DNA from 4 places in the Saccharopolyspora sp. MMCC62 genome. Region 4 is predicted to be linked to each of the others. Evidence: riboswitches for the same ligand, from Rfam matches in the RefSeq annotation. Region 4 holds a riboswitch; each other region holds the start of a gene.
The links. Region 4 has a riboswitch for cobalamin ahead of AC29IT_RS18455 (ABC transporter substrate-binding protein). Riboswitches for the same ligand answer to the same signal wherever they lie in the genome.

Region 1: linked by a shared signal. The riboswitch ahead of AC29IT_RS17785 (ABC transporter substrate-binding protein) and the one ahead of AC29IT_RS18455 (ABC transporter substrate-binding protein) in region 4 are both predicted to bind cobalamin.
Region 2: linked by a shared signal. The riboswitch ahead of AC29IT_RS23850 (putative cobaltochelatase) and the one ahead of AC29IT_RS18455 (ABC transporter substrate-binding protein) in region 4 are both predicted to bind cobalamin.
Region 3: linked by a shared signal. The riboswitch ahead of metE (5-methyltetrahydropteroyltriglutamate--homocysteine S-methyltransferase) and the one ahead of AC29IT_RS18455 (ABC transporter substrate-binding protein) in region 4 are both predicted to bind cobalamin.

The regions. Positions count from the first base shown of each region.
Region 1 covers NZ_JBYKCM010000007.1:102,811-107,003, reverse strand. Annotated here, with positions in the region: gene AC29IT_RS17805 (DEAD/DEAH box helicase) at 1-570, opposite strand, end outside; gene AC29IT_RS17800 (DMT family transporter) at 747-1,067, shown strand; gene AC29IT_RS17795 (DMT family transporter) at 1,064-1,438, shown strand; gene AC29IT_RS17790 (TetR/AcrR family transcriptional regulator) at 1,413-1,949, shown strand; cobalamin riboswitch at 2,215-2,405, shown strand; gene AC29IT_RS17785 (ABC transporter substrate-binding protein) at 2,470-3,486, shown strand; gene AC29IT_RS17780 (FecCD family ABC transporter permease) at 3,483-4,193, shown strand, end outside.
Region 2 covers NZ_JBYKCM010000011.1:68,629-72,821, forward strand. Annotated here, with positions in the region: gene AC29IT_RS23835 (LysE family translocator) at 1-391, opposite strand, end outside; gene AC29IT_RS23840 (S1 family peptidase) at 695-1,474, shown strand; gene AC29IT_RS23845 (GNAT family N-acetyltransferase) at 1,663-2,130, shown strand; cobalamin riboswitch at 2,200-2,325, shown strand; gene AC29IT_RS23850 (putative cobaltochelatase) at 2,384-4,193, shown strand, end outside.
Region 3 covers NZ_JBYKCM010000005.1:370,810-375,002, reverse strand. Annotated here, with positions in the region: gene metE (5-methyltetrahydropteroyltriglutamate--homocysteine S-methyltransferase) at 1-2,059, opposite strand, end outside; cobalamin riboswitch at 2,189-2,429, opposite strand; gene AC29IT_RS15055 (hypothetical protein) at 2,609-3,259, shown strand; tRNA gene AC29IT_RS15050 (tRNA-Arg) at 3,472-3,545, shown strand; gene AC29IT_RS15045 (TetR/AcrR family transcriptional regulator) at 4,096-4,193, opposite strand, start outside.
Region 4 covers NZ_JBYKCM010000007.1:298,849-303,041, forward strand. Annotated here, with positions in the region: gene AC29IT_RS18450 (ABC transporter permease) at 1-430, opposite strand, end outside; gene AC29IT_RS18455 (ABC transporter substrate-binding protein) at 427-1,950, opposite strand; cobalamin riboswitch at 2,042-2,208, opposite strand; gene AC29IT_RS18460 (hypothetical protein) at 2,476-3,210, shown strand; gene AC29IT_RS18465 (SMI1/KNR4 family protein) at 3,332-3,877, opposite strand; gene AC29IT_RS18470 (hypothetical protein) at 4,019-4,193, shown strand, end outside.

The sequences.
Region 1 (4,193 bases), 200 kb from region 4:
CCACATCCGCAGCCTGCTGCCGGTCCGCTGCGCCACCGGTTCCAGCTCGTCGAGCGCGGCGAGCCCGCGCCGGATCTCCTTCTGCTGCGCGGAGACCCGCTCCCCGGCGAGCTCCCAGGCCCGCACGGTCGCCAGCAGCGCGGCGTGCTCGGGGTCGCGCCGGTCCGGGTCGATGCGCAGCACCACGTCCTGCGCGCTCGCCCGCGCGAGGCGCGCGGCGGCGGCCGCGGCCTCCTGCGCGGTGGCCGGTCCGACACCGGGCACGGTCTGCAACCGTTCCGGGGTCGCGGCGGCCACGTCGGCGACGGTGCGGTATCCGGCGCGCTCCAGCTCGCCGAGCCGCAGCCTGGTCCGCGCGGCGTCGCGGAGCCTGCCGACCGGCATCGCGCGCAGCCGTTCCCACGCCTCCCGCTGCCGGAACGCGTCGTACTGCCGCCGGGCCCGCTCGCGCAGCCGGTCCGGTTCGGCGAGCAGCCCGCGCGCGGCGGCGCGGAACGACCGCGCGCCCGCCAGCACGGCGCGCGCCGCGCGACCCGCCCGCACCGCACCCGGCCCGTCGTCGAGCCCCATGCTTCCTCCCCAGGAATCCCCTGCTCGTCAGTACCGCACCACCGGCGCGCGGGCAGCCGCCGAGCGGGTGGTGCGGCCCCGGTGACCAGCTTGACCGATCACCGCACGCCGACGCCGCAGGGCCCGGGCGGACGGCCCCTTGCCAAGTATGAACAGGCGTACATACTCTGGTCGGCATGACGTTCCTGGTGCTGTGCCTGGCCATCGTCGCGGGGTTGTGCGGGTCGCTGTGCACCCGCGCCTCGCGGGGGTTCACCCGCTGGGGCTGGGGGATCGGGGCGATCGCCGGGTACGCGGTGGCGACCGTGCTGCTGTCCTGGCTGGTGCAGCGGTTGCCGGTCGGGCTGGTGTACGCGGTGTGGACCGGCGCCGCGGCCGTGGTGCTGGTGGCGGTGGACCGGGTCTTCTTCGCGGTGCGCACCAACCGGGTGCAGCTCGGCGGCATGGCGGTGACGTTGCTCGGCATCGCGCTGCTCGGCACCGGGATGGGCGGATGAGCGCAGCGCGGCGGGCGTGGGCGCACCTCGCGGGCACCATCGGGCTGGAGATCGTCGCCACCCTGGCGCTGCGGGCCTCCGCCGGGTTCACCGCGCCGGTGCCGTCGGCGGTCGCGGTGATCGGCTACGGTGCGGCGGTCGTGCTGCTCGCGCGGGCGCTGCGGGTGATCCCGCTCGGCATGGCCTACGTGATCTGGACCGGCGCGGGAACGGCCGGGGTCGCGCTGCTGGGCTCGGTGCTGTTCGCCGACCACCTGTCCCCGGCGGCATGGCTCGGCGTCGTCTGCGTGATCGGCGGCGTCGCGATGATCAACCTGGCGAAGCGGGATTCGCGGGAGGAACGCCGTGCGACCGAAGAACACCCCGAATGATCCCGAACGCCGGGAGCGGATCGTGGACGCCGCGATCGAGCTGATCCGCGACGGCGGCACCGCCCGCGTCACCGCGCGCGCCGTCGCGCAGCAGGCAGGGGTGCCCGTCGGTTCCGTCGCCTACCACTTCGATTCGGTGCGGGCGCTGCTGATCGAGGCCAGCAGGCGGGTGCTGCGGTCCCGCGCCGACTCGTTGGACGCGTGGCTGCGCGAGGTCACCGCCGAGACCGTCGTCGCCCGGCTCGCCGAGCTGATCCACCACCACCTCACCGCGGAGCGCGGCACCAGCGTCGTCACCTACGAGCTGTACGTCCTCGGGATGCGCGACCCGGAGTTCCGCGCGGTGAGCCGTGCCTCGCTGGTCCACCTGCGGGACAAGCTGGCCGAAGTGCTGCCCGCCCCGGCGGCGGACCGGCTCGCCGCCACCGCCGACGGCTACCAGATGCAATGCCTCTTCGAAGACCGAACCCCCGCACCGGCCCACATCCAAGAAATGCTGCGACCGACCTGACGCCGTAGCGAGCACCGAACGGTCTTCCCTCTTTCCTGTCGGCGGCGAAGCCGCTGAGCCGACGACCACCTGGGACACCGGCACCGCAGCGGGTTCTCAGCTGATTCCTCGCGAGGACGGCGTTGTCGCATGTGGCGGAGTCACCGGTGAAAACGATCCCGCAGGGAGGAAAGCGCCGAGGTTCCGCCACTCACTCCCGAAGGCAGAACGAGTGGCGGCGCCCGCAGCGAGGAACATCACCTTGATGGTGGGCTGGTATGTCCGGTTAGGGTGCTCGGGAGCCAGTCGCGCCCGCGAGGGCAGGGAATCCGGTCGGAAGCCGGAGCTGACGCGCAGCGGTAGGGGCGATGGGCGAGGAACGGCCGCACGGCCGCGACCACTGGACCACCGGTCCGGGAAGGGGACCTCGCCCGGCGAACCCGAGCCCGAAGACCTGGCTGGCTCCCCGGACACCGAGCTCGGTGCCGGATCGCAGCCTGCCGGGCCCCGCGCATGGGTCCGGGGTGAGGAACCACGTGACATGCCGTTCTCGCGTACCCGCGCGTTCCGGGCCGGACTGGTGGCGCTGACCGCGACCGTGCTGGCCTCCTGCGCCGCCCCCGCCGCCGGCCCCTCTTCCGGTGCCGGGTCGACGACGCTGCGCAACTGCGGTGCCGACGTGACCGTCGAGGAGCCGCCGCGGCGCGCGGTGTCGCTGAACCAGTCGACCACCGAGATCATGCTCTCCCTCGGCCTGGCCGACCGGATGGTGGGAACCGCGACCTGGACGGAGCCGATCGACCCGCCGCTGGCCGCGGCGAACGCGCGGGTGCCGAAGCTGGCCGAGAACACCCCGTCGTTCGAGTCCGTGCTGGGCACCGAACCGGACATCGTGCTCGCCGGCTACCAGGCCATGTTCACCGATGAGCGCGTCGCCGACCGCGAGCGGTTCACCGAGCTCGGCGTGCCGACCTACCTGTCGCCGAGCAACTGCCTGCCGGAGGAGGCGCCGCTGCCGGAACCGGTGCAGCTGGCCGACATCTACCAGGAGGTGCAGGACATCGCCGACCTGTTCGGCGTCTCCGAGCGGGGGCGGGCGCTCACCGAGCAGCTGCGCGGCCGGGTGGAGGCGGCGCGGCAGCAGGTCGCCGGGCTGGATTCGCGCGGCGACACCTCGGTGCTGTTCTGGTTCGCCCGCACCGAATCCCCGTACGTGGCGGGCTCCACGGGTTCTCCGGCGATCATGGCCAGGGAGCTGGGGGTGCGCAACGCCTACGGCGACGTCACCTCGATGTGGCCGCAGGTGTCCTGGGAGGACGTGCTGGCCCGCGACCCCGACCTGCTGGTGCTCGGCGACCTCACCCGCGACGGCGAGGGCGACGGGCTCGCGGCCAAGGAGCGGTTCCTGCACGAGGATCCGGCGGTGTCCCGGCTCGCCGCGGTCCGCGACGACCACCTGCTGAGCATGACCGGAACCGAGCTGAACATCAGCCTCCGCACCGTGCAGGGCATCGAGCGGCTCGCGGATCGCCTCGTCGAGCTGGACCGGCAGCGGTGACGGCGGGGCGGCTGCCCGCCTCCGCCATCGTGCTGGCCGGGATTCCGGCGCTGCTGCTGTCGATCGCCGCCGCGGTCACCCTGGGGCCCGCGGACCTGTCGGTCGCGGACGTCGGCAGCGTGGTGGGGCACCGGCTCGGGCTGGTGGACACCGGCGTGTCCCGGATCGGGCAGGGCATCGTGCTGCAGCTGCGGTTGCCGCGGGCGCTGCTGGCGGCGATCTGCGGTGCCGGGCTGGGGGTGTGCGGGGCGGTCCTCCAGTCGCTGCTGCGGAATCCGCTCGCGGACCCGTTCCTGCTCGGCGTGTCCGCGGGGGCCTCCACCGGTGCGGTGTCGGTGGTGGTGCTGGGCCTGGGTGCCGGGGCCATCGGTTTGACGGCGGGCGCGTTCGCGGGGGCGTTGGTGGCGTTCGCGCTGGTGCTGCTGCTGGCGACGATCGCGGGCGGCGCGGCCGGGCACACGGTGCTGGCGGGGGTCGCGGGCACCCAGCTGTTCTCCGCGCTCACTTCCTACATCGTCATCACGTCGGCGGACGCGGAGCAGACCCGCGGGGTGCTGTTCTGGCTGCTGGGTTCGCTGTCCGGGGCGCGGTGGAACGACGTGGTGCTGGCCGGGATCGTGTGCGCGGCGTGCCTGGTGCTGTGCCTGGCCCGCGCGGGGGCGCTGGACGCGTTCGCGTTCGGCCAGGACGCGGCGGCCTCCCTCGGA
Region 2 (4,193 bases), on a different contig from region 4:
GCATCTTCGGGTTGGTGATGTTGCTGAGCAGGCCCTGGAGGTACGGGCGGCTCGTGGTGGCCCCGCCGGAGAGCCCGTCGCCGGTCTCGGCGCGGGTGAGCCACAACCCGCGCACGATCATCGCCGCCAGGTAGACCAGGTACGCGGCGCCGGCCCACTTCAGCGTCGCCAGCACCGCAGGGTGGCTGGTGATCACCGCGCCGAGCCCGCAGATCACCAGCGCCACCTGCAGGACGCTCGCCGTGTGGATGCCGGCCAGCGCCCGCAGCCCGGGGCCGATGCCCTGACGCAGCGAGATCCGCAGGATCAGGAACGCGTCCACCCCGGGCGTCAGCACCACCACTGCACTGGCGAGCAGGAACGCCGGCAGGGTCGTGAAGTCCAGCAGCATGACGAGTTCGCTCCTTGCCTGGTCGACGCGCGCGCGACGGCGCCGGTGAGCGCGCGGCCCACCGGTCGAGGTTTCACCGGATCGGGGGTGATCTCGGGTCCGCGTCGTCGCGGTCACCGAAGATCTGAACTGAACGGACGGGACGAACCGGCTTCGCCGAAGCAGTGATCCGAATTTTTTCCCGCCGAAGTCCATCTTAACGAAAAATTATCAACACCTGGTGTGAGCTCGCCCTCGTCAGCCGCCGGTGATCGGACCGCTACCGTGTGCCGCCGAACGCCGCCGCACGCCCAGGAGGCCGCCGTGCCCGACCGATCCCGCCCGCTCGCCCGGATCGCCGCGGGGAGCGCGGCCGCCGCCACCGCGGCCGCCGCCGCGCTCGCCGCCCCGGCCGCCGCCGACCCCGCGCAGGAACGCGTGCTCGGCGGCGCCGACGAGCACGCCGCGCCGTGGGCGGTGGCGCTCACCGACCAGGGCGGGCGCCAGTTCTGCGGCGGCACCCTGGTCACCGAGATCAAGGTCGTCACCGCCGCGCACTGCGTCGACGGCCGGGACGCCGCCGACCTGCGCGCGGTCACCGGCCGCACCGACCTGCGCACCACCGGCGGCGCCGACACGCCCGTCGACGACGTGTGGGTGCACCCCGAATTCCGCGGCGTGACGGGCGGGCACGACGTGGCGGTGCTGACCCTGGCCGCGCCCGTGCCGGACGAGGTGTTGCCGATGGTCGGCGCCGACGAGATCGCCCGCTACCGGCCCGGCACCCCGGCGCGCGTCCACGGCTGGGGCTACACCACCGAGACCGGGCCCACCTCGGCGACGCTGCGCTCCGCCGACGTGCCGATCAGCTCGGATGCGGACTGCCGCGCCGCCTACCCCGACTACGAACCGGGGACGCGGGTCTGCGCGGGCCCGCCCGAAGGGGGCCGGGACGCGTGCGCCGGGGACTCCGGTGGGCCGCTCGTCGCCGACGGCAGGCTGATCGGCGTCGTCTCCTACGGCACCGGCTGCGGACGGCCCGGCACGCCCGGCGTGTACACCCGGATCTCCGGGGTCGCCGACGACGTCGCCGCGCGGCTCTGAATCCGCCGTCCCGCACCGCGGGACGGGCCGGCGCCACCCGGGGTTCGCGCCGCGGCGGTGCGCGGGTAGCCGTGCGCAGCACCGACCTGCCCCGAGGCTCGCGCGCCCGGTCCCGCGGGACGTGGTGTGCGCTACTTCCACCGCAGGTGACCCCGGGTGTCGTAGCCGGAATGTGATATCCCGTGGGGGTGACCCTGCAACCGCTCGCCACCGCCGTCCACCGCGCCTACACGGCCGACCTCGACGCCGAGGACTTCTACCGCATGCTCCGCTTGCGCGTGGACGTGTTCGTGGTCGAGCAGCAGTGCGCCTACCCGGAACTGGACGGCCGGGACCTGGAGACCACCACCAGGCACTTCTGGATCGACTCCGCCGACGGGTACGTGCTCGGCTACCTGCGCCTGCTCGAAGACCCCGACGGCACCTTCCGCATCGGCCGCGTCGCCACCGCCAAGGACGCCCGCGGACTCGGCCTCGGGCGCAAGCTGATGCGCGCCGCGCTCGCCGAGATCCAGCGCGCCCCCGCCGTGCTCTCCGCCCAGACCTACGCGCTGGAGTTCTACCGCGGATTCGGCTTCGAACCCTCGGGTGAGGAGTATCTCGAAGACGGCATCCCGCACGTCGACATGCACCGATACCCCGGCTCGCTGCGCTGAGCGAGCCGCGGCGGTTCCTCGCCCGTCGCGGGGATGCGACGATGCTCGCTGGTCCCAGCCAGGGCAGGTCAGGAAACCGGTGCGAATCCGGTGCGGTCGGCGCCACTGTGACCGGGGAGCGGATCTCCCCCGCGAGCCACCGGGCGCCGCCTGGGAAGGCCGGAGTTCCGCGCTGATCCGGGAGCCAGGACACTGCCTCGCCCAGGCCCAGCCGACATCGGGGCGTCCGAGACCCGAGGAAGGAACACCTGGCATGACTGCTCCCGCGAGCCCGCGGTTCCCGTTCACGGCCGTGGTCGGGCACGACGACATGCGGCTGGCGCTGCTGCTCAACGCGGTGCACCCGCGCATCGGCGGCGTGCTGGTGCGGGGGGAGAAGGGCACCGCGAAGTCGACGGTGGTGCGCGCCCTCGCATCGCTGCTGCCCGCGCTGGACGTCGTGCCCGGCTGCCGCTTCGGCTGCGAGCCGCGGCGGCCCGACCCGCAGTGCCCGGACGGGCCGCACGCCGAGGTCTCCGGGACCACCCGGCCCGCGGAACTCGTGGAACTCCCGGTCGGCGCCACCGAAGACCGGCTCGTCGGTTCCCTCGACCTCGAACGCGCGCTGACCGAAGGCGTCAGCGCCTACCAGCCCGGGCTGCTGGCCGCCGCGCACCGCGGCGTGCTCTACGTCGACGAGGTCAACCTGCTGCACGACCACCTGGTGGACCTGCTGCTGGACGCCGCCGCGATGGGGCGCGCGCACGTGGAGCGGGAAGGCGTGTCGGTGACGCATGCCGCCTCCTTCCTGCTCGTCGGCACCATGAACCCGGAAGAGGGCGAGCTGCGCCCGCAATTGCTCGACCGGTTCGGGCTGACCGTGCAGGTCGCCGCCTCCCGCGACGTCACCACCCGCACCGAAGTGGTGCGCAGGCGGCTCGCCTTCGAAGCGGACCCGGCCGGCTTCGCCGAGCAGTGGGCCGCCGAGGACGCCGCGCTCGCCCGCCGCATCGCCGACGCCCGCTCCCGCGTCGAATCGGTGCGGCTGCCCGACGCCGAACTGCGCCGGATCTCCGCGCTGTGCGCCGCTTTCGACGTGGACGGGATGCGCGCCGATCTGGTGCTCGCCCGCACCGCCGTGGCGCACGCCGCGTGGCGCGGCGCCGACGAGGTCGCCGAGGCCGATGTCGAAGCCGCGGCCCGGCTCGCGTTGCCGCACCGGCGCCGCCGCGACCCGTTCGACGAGCCCGGCGTCGAAGAGGACCAGTTGCAGCAGGCCCTCGAAGACGCCGCCCAGCACGCCGAGCAGGAACCCGCGGACGGCCAGGACTCCGGCGCGGACCAGGACTCCGGTGAGGAACCGCCGGACGGCCCCGACGACGGCCCCGGCGGAGGCGGCGGTGGCGCGCCCGACGGCGGACCGGACGACGGCCCCGACGGGCCCGGCGGCGGCGAAGCCCCCACCCCGCCGGACTCGCCCGCGCCGAACGGCGACGGCGGCTCCCGGCGCGAGGACGGCCCCGGCCAGGCCCCCGCGAACAAGCCCCCGGCCGCGCCCGCACCCGCGTTCCGCGCCCGGCTGCTCGAAGTCCCCGGCGTCGGCGAAGGCGCCCCCGGGCGGCGGTCCCGCGCCCGCTCCCGCAGCGGCCAGACCGTTCGATCATCCACAGTGGACGGTCATGGCGTGCACCTGCCCGCCACCTTGATCGCCGCCGCCCCGCACCAGCGCTCCCGCGGCCGCACCGGTCCCGGACTCGTGCTGCACCGCGACGACGTGCGGCGCTCCGTCCGCGAAGGACGCGAAGGCAACCTCGTCCTGTTCGCCGTCGACGCCTCCGGCTCGATGGCGGCCCGCGAACGGATGTCCGCCGTCAGCGGCGCCGTGCTCTCCCTGCTGCGCGACGCCTACCAGCGCCGCGACAAGGTCGGCGTCATCACCTTCCGCGGCGACCAGGCCGAACTCGCGCTGCCGCCCACCTCCTCCGTCGAGATCGCCGCCACCCGGATGCGCGACCTGCGCACCGGCGGCCGCACCCCGCTCGCCACCGGCCTGCTCAAGGTCCACCAGGTCATCGGCACCGAAC
Region 3 (4,193 bases), on a different contig from region 4:
CGGCGTTGAGGTCGTCGAGGACCTCCATCCGGGACCGGGCCGCTTCGATGCTGGTCACGTCGGCGTCGAGGTCGACGATGGCGTTGATGACGTCGCCGAACTCCGAGTAGCACAGGTGGGTGTGGATCTGGGTGGATTCGGCGATGCCGGAGGTGGCGAGCCGGAACGAGCGCACCGCCCAGTCCAGGTACTCCTGGTGCTCGGCGGACCGCAGCGGCAGCAGTTCGCGCAGCGCCGGCTCGTCGACCTGGATCACCCGGATGCCCGCGTTCTCCAGGTCCTTGACCTCGTCGCGGATGGCGAGCGCGACCTGCGCGGCGGTGCTGCCGAGCGGCTGGTCGTCGCGCACGAACGACCAGGCGAGGATGGTGACGGGCCCGGTCAGCATGCCCTTGACCGGCTTGTCGGTGAGCTGCTGCGCGTACTTCGCCCACTCCACGGTGATCGGCTGCGGCCGGGACACGTCGCCGTAGAGGATCGGCGGCCGGACGCAGCGCGAACCGTAGGACTGCACCCAGCCGTTGTGGGTGCTGGCGAACCCGTCCAGGTGCTCGGAGAAGTACTGCACCATGTCGTTGCGCTCGGGTTCGCCGTGCACGAGCACGTCGAGCCCGAGGTCTTCCTGCAACCGGATGACGCGTTCGATCTCGTCGCGCATCCGCTGCTTGTAGGTGGCCTGGTCGATGCTGCCGGTGCGCAGCGCGGCGCGCGCCTTGCGCACGTCGGTGGTCTGCGGGAAGGAGCCGATGGTGGTCGTCGGCAGCGGTGGCAGCCGCAGCGATTTCCGCTGCGCGGCGAGCCGGTTCGCGTAGTCGCCGCGCTGGGCGTGCTCGGGTTTGAGCGAGGTGAGCCGCGCCTGCACCCGGTTGTTGCGCACCCGGTCGGCTCCCGCGCGGTCGGCGATGCGCCGCCGCGCGTCGTCGAGCTGCTCGGCGACGGTGTCGCGGCCCTGGTGCAGCGCGCGGTCGAGGACGACGACCTCGCCGACCTTCTGCGCGGCGAAGGCCAGCCAGGACGCGACCTGCGGGTCGAGGTCGGTTTCGGCGTCGACGTCGTAGGGCACGTGCAGCAGCGAGCAGGAGGTGCTGACGGCGACCTCACCGGCGAGGCCGAGCAGGGTGGCCGCGGTGGTGAGCGCCTTGTCCAGGTCGGTGCGCCAGATGTTGCGCCCGTCGACGAGGCCCGCGACGAGCGTCTTCTCCCGCAGCCCGGGCACCGACGGCAGCTCGTCCACGGTGCGCTTCCCGGCGACGAGGTCCACGCCGACGGCCTCGACGGGGGAGGAGGCCAGCACGTCCAGCGCGTCGCCGAGGTCGCCGAAGTAGGACGCGACGAGGATCTTCGGCCGCTCCGAGAGCTCGCCGAGCCGCTGGTAGGCGGCGCGCAGCGCGTCCAGGTCGGCCTGCGAGCGGTCCGCGGTGAACGCGGGTTCGTCCAGCTGCACCCACTCGACCCCGGCCCGGTGCAGCTCACCGAGCAGTTCGGCGTAGGCGCTGACGAGCTCGTCCACCTTGTCCAGCGGGCGGAACGAGGTGGGCGCGCCGTCCTGCGATTTGGACAGCAGCAGGAACGTCAGCGGCCCGACCAGGACCGGGCGGGTCTTGATGCCCAGCTCGGCGGCCTCGTGGTACTGGTCGACGACGGTCTGGTCGGAGAGCCGGAACTCGGTGTCCGGCCCGATCTCCGGGACGATGTAGTGGTAGTTGGTGTCGAACCACTTCGTCATCTCCAGCGGTGGCGCGGATTCCACGCCGCGCGCCATCGCGAAGTAGGTGTCGAGCGGGTTCAGCCCCAGTTCCGCGAAGCGGGGCGGGATCGCGCCGAAGGTGACGGCGGCGTCGAGGACCTGGTCGTAGTAGGAAAAGGTGTTTCCCGGCACCGAGTCCAGCCCGGCGTCGCGCAGCGAACGCCACGTGTCGGTGCGCAGCGTGCGCGCGACCTCGCGCAGTTCCGCTTCACCGGTGCGGGACTTCCAGTAGCTCTCCAGTGCCCGCTTCAGTTCCCGGTTCGGTCCGATCCGGGGAAACCCGAGCACGGTGGATCCGATTGTGCTGGTCAACGCTCTCTCCTCGCGAGCTGGACGGCAGTTCTGCGAGGTCGAGCGGGCATGATCCGGGCACACGTCGCCGCACGCGGCGGCTCGTCGTCCAGGGTCTTCCCGCGAGACCTCGCAACAGCGCGCGTCACGAGGACGCGCGCACCGGCGGCAGGTCTTCGGACTCGTGGGCGTTTCCCGGTGGAACCGGGGTCTTCTACTGGCCGTCGCTTCCCGAGCTCGCGCTCAGTGCTGTGACCGGTCGTGACGACCGGTGACGGCGTTCGTTCCCACTCACCGCTGCGGGGCAGTCCCGGATTCGCACCGGGTTCCCTCTTGCCTCGCGCACCTCCGCTTTCGCAGAGCTGTGCGAACCACCAGCACTTCGGAGGCTACTTGCTTCTGGCGGGAAGACAAGGCCTCGCGTTCCGGATCACCCGGGCGCCGCCCCGCCGGAAACTTCTCCGAACCGCGGGCAACCCGCCGCGCGGCGGGGCGTCTTACGAACAGGTGAGGGGGCGGGACGGAGTTTCCTCCGCCCCGGTGCGACGAAACGATCGGGAGGAACCTGCTGTGGGGAAGAACGGAATTCGGGCGGGCGTCGGGATCGGTGCGCTGGCTGCGGCGGCGATGGCGCTGGTGCCGGCGGGGATCGCCGCCGCCGATTCGAGCGAGACGTCCGTTGTGGACTTGAACGGGGACGGAACTCCGGACACCGCGCAGCTTTCCGCCATCGGTGACGGCGCGCAGCAGTCGCTGAAGTTCACTGTGGACGGACGTGTGACCGAGGCGGTGCTGACCGGCGACCCGTCCTTCGGCACGCAGCCGATGCGCGTGCTCGACGTCAACCACGACGGCAAGCAGGAAGTGCTGGTCACCGAGTCCATCGGCGCGAACACCACGTGGTTCAGCGTCTGGGACCTGGGTGCCGACGGCGCGCCGCGCGAGCTGACGACGCAGGACGGCAAGCCGCTGAAGATCACCGAGGGTGGCGGTGTCGGCGCGCGGGTCGGCTACGAGTGCGCGCCCGCGGGCTCGGACGGCCGGGTGCTGATCACTTTGGCCGCCTCCAACGAGAGCCAGACCACCGAGCCGTCGTACGACGGCTCCCGGGTCGCCTTCGACGTGCGCGACGGCGTGGCCACGCCGGTCGACGAGTACGCGTTCACCGGTGTCGGCCAGGACGACGACGTGCTGAAGGTGCAGCCGGAATCCTGCTCCTGAGGGGGAGCCGTCGGGGCCGTCGCGCGGAATCGCGCGGCGGCCCCGACGCGTGCGCGGTGATTCCTCTGTGATCTTCCGGCGTGAATTCCGCCGTGCAGCTGTCGATCAGCTTGCCGTTCGATACCGGCTCTGCAACGCCGATGGCGTCGGTACCACTGTCGACGGAGCGGCCGGTTACCCTGCTTGCTGCAGCTCACGCGAGCGATGTGCGGGCCCTCGTAGCTCAGCTGGAGAGAGCAAAGGACTTCTAATCCTTAGGTCGCAGGTTCGAGTCCTGCCGGGGGCGCTCCGATGCTGGTCACAGCGGTGGGGGACGATCTCGATCAAGATCATCCCCCACTTTACCCTCCCGTCTCGCGCTGCTCGCCCAGGGCCGATGAAGTCGGGCCGGCGGACCGGTCGGAACACGCCGTTCGCGTTGCCGGAATCGGTGCGGGCGCCTCGGATGACGTCCTGGTGCTCGACGACTTTCCCGTCGTCCGGCCAGAACCGGTCCGCGAGCGCGCGCCGGTAGACCGGGTTCCCGGATCAGGTGGGAATGCGTGGCCGCCCTGTCTCGCTCGGCGCCGACGCGCTTGGTGTCCGGCCGCCGCGCATGTGCCGGGAAGCCGCTGAACGCTTCGGGGCGATCCTGGTCGTGCCGGGGCTCGACGTGGTCGGCGACCGCCTTGTCCGGGACGCCACCGAGAACCGTCCGGTGGTGCTCGACGACGATCTTCTCCTCCTGCTCCGGATCGGACCTCGCGCCGTGCTCCGGTGCCGCGGATGCGCCGCTGCGCGCGGTGGTTCCTCGTTCGGTTCCGGAAGTGCTGCGATCGGGTCCGCCGCGCGCGGGATCAGCGTTCGGGCGAGGGCGGGCCGCTTCCCTGGACGCGGTCGAGCCATTCGTCCAGCAGCGCCTTCTCCGGTGCGGTGAGTCGGTCGACGTCGGGCA
Region 4 (4,193 bases):
CCACCACCGAGTTCACCGTCCGGTCGAACCGGCTCCCGGCGCGCAGCCCGCTGCGCACGCCGAGCCATCCGGCGAGCGGCAGCACGATCAGCAGCGTCAGCGCGGTGAGCAGCCCGGTGGTGGCGGCGTTGCGGGTGATCTCGTCGAGCACGGGCCTGCCGGTGCGCAGCGAGGTGCCGAGGTCGCCGTGCAGCACCCCGCCCGCCCACTGCGCGAACCGGGTGCCCCAGGGCAGGTCGAGCCCGAGCCGTTCCCGCAGCACCCGGACCTGCCCGGTGTCGGCGTGGTCGCCGAGCACGACCTGCGCGGTGTCGCCGGGCAGCAGCGCGGTGAGCGCGAACACGCCGACGGCGACCGCCGCGATCTGCACGAGCGCGACGCCGAGCCGGGGCAGCACCGCGGCGGAGACCCGCGCGGCGGGCGCGATCAACCCACGCTCACCCGGTCGAACCTGGCCCAGTCCAGCGAGTTCGGCGGTGCGCCCCGCACTCCGGAGACGGCGGTGGAGGTGGCGACGTTCCAGCCGCTGAACCCCCACACCACGTTCCCGCTGCCCTCCCGGGCGAGCCGCTGCGCGCGCACCAGCAGATCGGCGCGGCGCGCGTCGTCGGCGGTGGCGAGCGCTTCGGCGTAGAGCGCGTCGAACTCGGCGGACCGGTAGCCGGTGTAGTTGTTGCTCCCGGCGTCGGAGGTCATCCGCTGCCCGAGGAACGTCGGCACCGGCAGCGCCGCGGTCCGGGACAGCGAGGCGACCCCGTGCTCCTTGATGTCGGAGAAGTACGTCTCGGACGGCCCGATCCGCGGTGACACCCGCATCCCGGCTTCGCCGAGCTGCTGGGCGATGAGGCTGGCGGCGGATTCGAAGTAGGGGTCGACGGAGCTGGTCTGCAACTCCCAGCTCAGCCCGTCGGCGCCGGCCTCGCGCAGCAGCGCCCGGGCCCGGCCGAGGTCGCGCGTGGGTGCGGGCAGATCCGCCGGGTAGTACTTCAACCCGGCGCCGAACAGGTCGTTGCCGAGCCTGCCCTGGCCGCTGAGCGCGATGTCCAGCAGCGCCTGCCGGTCCAGCCCGGCGCGCACCGCCTGCACCAGCCGCGGATCGGAGAACGGTGGCCGGTCCACCTTCAGCAGCAGCGCCTGCATGGTGCCGAACGGCGCCGAGTGCACCCGCGCCCGGCCGCCCTGCTCCAGCAGCCGCACCGAGTTGGCGCTCACGTCGTGCGCGTAGTCGACCTGCCCGGACAGCAGCGCGTTGACCCGCGCGCTCTCCTGCTCCATCGGCACGAATTCCAGCTCGGCCGGGGTGGCGGGTCCGGACCAGTGCCGGTCGAAGCGGGTGAACACGGCGGGCCCACCCGGTTCGAACGAGACGAAGCGGAACGGCCCGGAGCCGACGGGCGCGGTGAAGTCGGTGGTGCCCGCGGGCACGATCTCGGTGGCGGGGGCGCCCCACGCGGAGGGGAATTCGAAGTTCGGCGAGCCGAGCACGAGTTCCAGTTCAGTCGCCGAGATCGCCCTGCTGGCGCCGAAGTCGACGTCGGCGAAGTGCGAAGCGGCCTGCGCGGCGGTGGCGTCGTCGGCGATGCGCCGGTAGGTGAACAGCACGTCCTCGGCGGTGACCGGTCTGCCGTCGTGGAATTCGGCCGGGCGCAACCGGATCCGCCACCGGGTACCGGTCGGGTCGGGCTGCCAGCTCTCGGCGAGCCGCGGCACCACGCTCATGTCGTCGGCGTACCCGACGAGCGTGTCGAACAGGGCTTTGGCGCGGGCCTGGTCGACGAACAGCGAACCGGTGTGCGGGTCGAGCGATTCGGTGGCGCCACCGGCGGGGAACGCCAGCCGCAGCCTGCCCGCGCCCGCCCCGGAACCGCCCGCGCAGGACACGAGGGGAACCGCGGCGATCGCGCCGGCCACGCCCGCCAGCAGCCGCCTGCGGCCGAGCACGCCGCTCACGCGGCGCGGAACGGTTCGGGAACCGCGAAACCGGGTGTGTGCGGGAAATCCGGGTGCACTGCGTACCTCCTCCGGGGCTCCGCGACCCCGTGCGAATCGGTACGACGGTGCCAGTCTCCTGGCTCGCGGATCGACGTCGCGCCCGGCCTTCCCATCGGCTGCCCGACAGTGGCCCTGGTGGACGCGGCTCCCCGTTCACAGTGGCGGGACCGCACCGGATTCACACCGGTTTCCTGCACACCGTCGCATTGGAACGACTCGTCAACTTTTCAGCCCGCGTCGTCCCTTGTCAAGGAAGTGTGAATCGCCCGGCATCCCGTCACCGCGGGTCGCGGCCCGATCGCCCACCGCCCGCGGACGGCCGGGCCGCAGCGGCGATCGCCTTCCGGAGAACGGCGGCGCCGCTCGGCCGCTGGACGGTCGAGGGGATTCCCGCGTTCGGCGGCGGAGGGCCCGCGGAACGGCGGCGGCCGCGCCCGCACCGGGCAGACTCACGGCACCCGCCGACGATGACGAGGAGCCGCCATGCCCACGCCCGGTTTCCCACCCGGAACCCTGGACGCCACCGGGTATCCGATCTGGCTGTCCGAACTGGACGTGCCGGGACCGAACCACACCGCGCACCTGGTGCGCGACCTGGAACCGGTGCGGGCGCTGGAGATCCTCGGCGCGGATGCCGCGTCGGCCGCTCCGTGCACGCTGCCCGAGCAGCGGCCGGACGAGTTCACCTCGCTGCCGCGCGCGGCCCTCGGCGACCCGCAGTGCCTGTCGGTGCTGCTGGCGACGCGCATCGGTGGCTGGACGCTGGTGTTCGACGACGCGGGCAGCACGTTCCAGGTGGGCGGCCTGGACACGATGCGCGCACTGCTCGGCGGGATGCGCACCGGCGACTGGTCGGCGCTGCAGGACGAGGCCCCGCCGCGGCCCGCCGCGCAGGCTCCCGCCGAGGCGCTCTCCGCGTCCGGCGGGCCCGCGGTGATGCTGCACGCCAACATCAGCGGGCTGCTCAGCATCGACTACGCGGTGGACGGTTCCCGGGTCTACAGCACGACTTCCGACGACATCGACCACGAGACCGAGCCGCCGCCCGCCGCGGTGCGCGCGGCCGCGGCGGCCGCGGGCATCGTCGAACGTCCCCACCTGGAACCGGGCGAGACCGACGAGGCGGCGGTGACCCGCATCGGCTGCGCGCTGGCGGGAGTGACGTGGACGATGGACGACCTGCGCGCCGCGCCGCTCCTCGCGGTCGCGCTCGTCTGATCACCGACGTCCGGTTCCGCCGCGCGGCTCGGGTGGTGTCGCCGGGCCGCCGCGGGACGCCGGTGAGTTCGGGTCCTCGGTCGAGTTCGGTTCGCGCGGCGGGACGTCCGCCGTCGGCCGGTCAGGCGAGCGCGTCGGCGACGAGGTCGCCGAAGGTGCGGTACTTCGCCGGGGCGCCGTCGGCGGTGTCCCAGACGCAGGCGGTCCAGCCGCCGTCCGCATCGCCGGAATCCGGGCTCAACACCCAGTACACGCCGTCCTCGTGGTCGGCGATGAGCAGCGAGCGGCGCAGCACGGCGAGTTCGTCGGCGAAGAAGTCCAGGTCCGCCCAGGCGTCCATCAGCTCGCCGCGCAGGTCCTCGAACCGGCCGATGCCGTCGAGCCGGAACAGGCCGTGCAGCTCGTCGCCCGACTCGCTCCAGCCGTCGCTGATCAGCAGGAAGTTCCGGAAGCTCGGCGGCAGCGCGCATCCGAGGCGTTCCTCCGCGGCCTGGACGGCGTCCTCGGTGGCGGGTTCGCGCCCGAGCCAGCCGGTGCGGCGCTGCTGCTCGGAGACCGCGATCCGCCCGTCGGCGACGAGCTCGCGCAGCATCCGCGACGCGAGGTGCGCCGCGCTGTGCGCGCGCAGGAAGCCGTGCCACTCCTCCACTGTGGACGGTGCGGTCATGCCGATGCCCCTTCGAAGATCAGGATGGTCCGGCGCAGAGTTCCCCGATCCGGTCGCGCGCCGCACCCTCCGGAGCCGGAAATCCGCTCAACCGGGGGAGAACCTCCACCTGGACGCATCCGGAACCGGGTTGTCGGTGCCGTGGTGCACAGTGTCGCCGACGAACCGATCGAGCTGGAGACGACGATGTCCGCACCCGCATTCCCCGCCGCAGCACTGGATTCCAGCGGCTGCCCCGCCTGGATCTCCGAACTCGGCGCGGAGGACCCGCACCAGATCGTGCACCTGGTTCGCGACCTGCAGCCCCGCGAGGCGC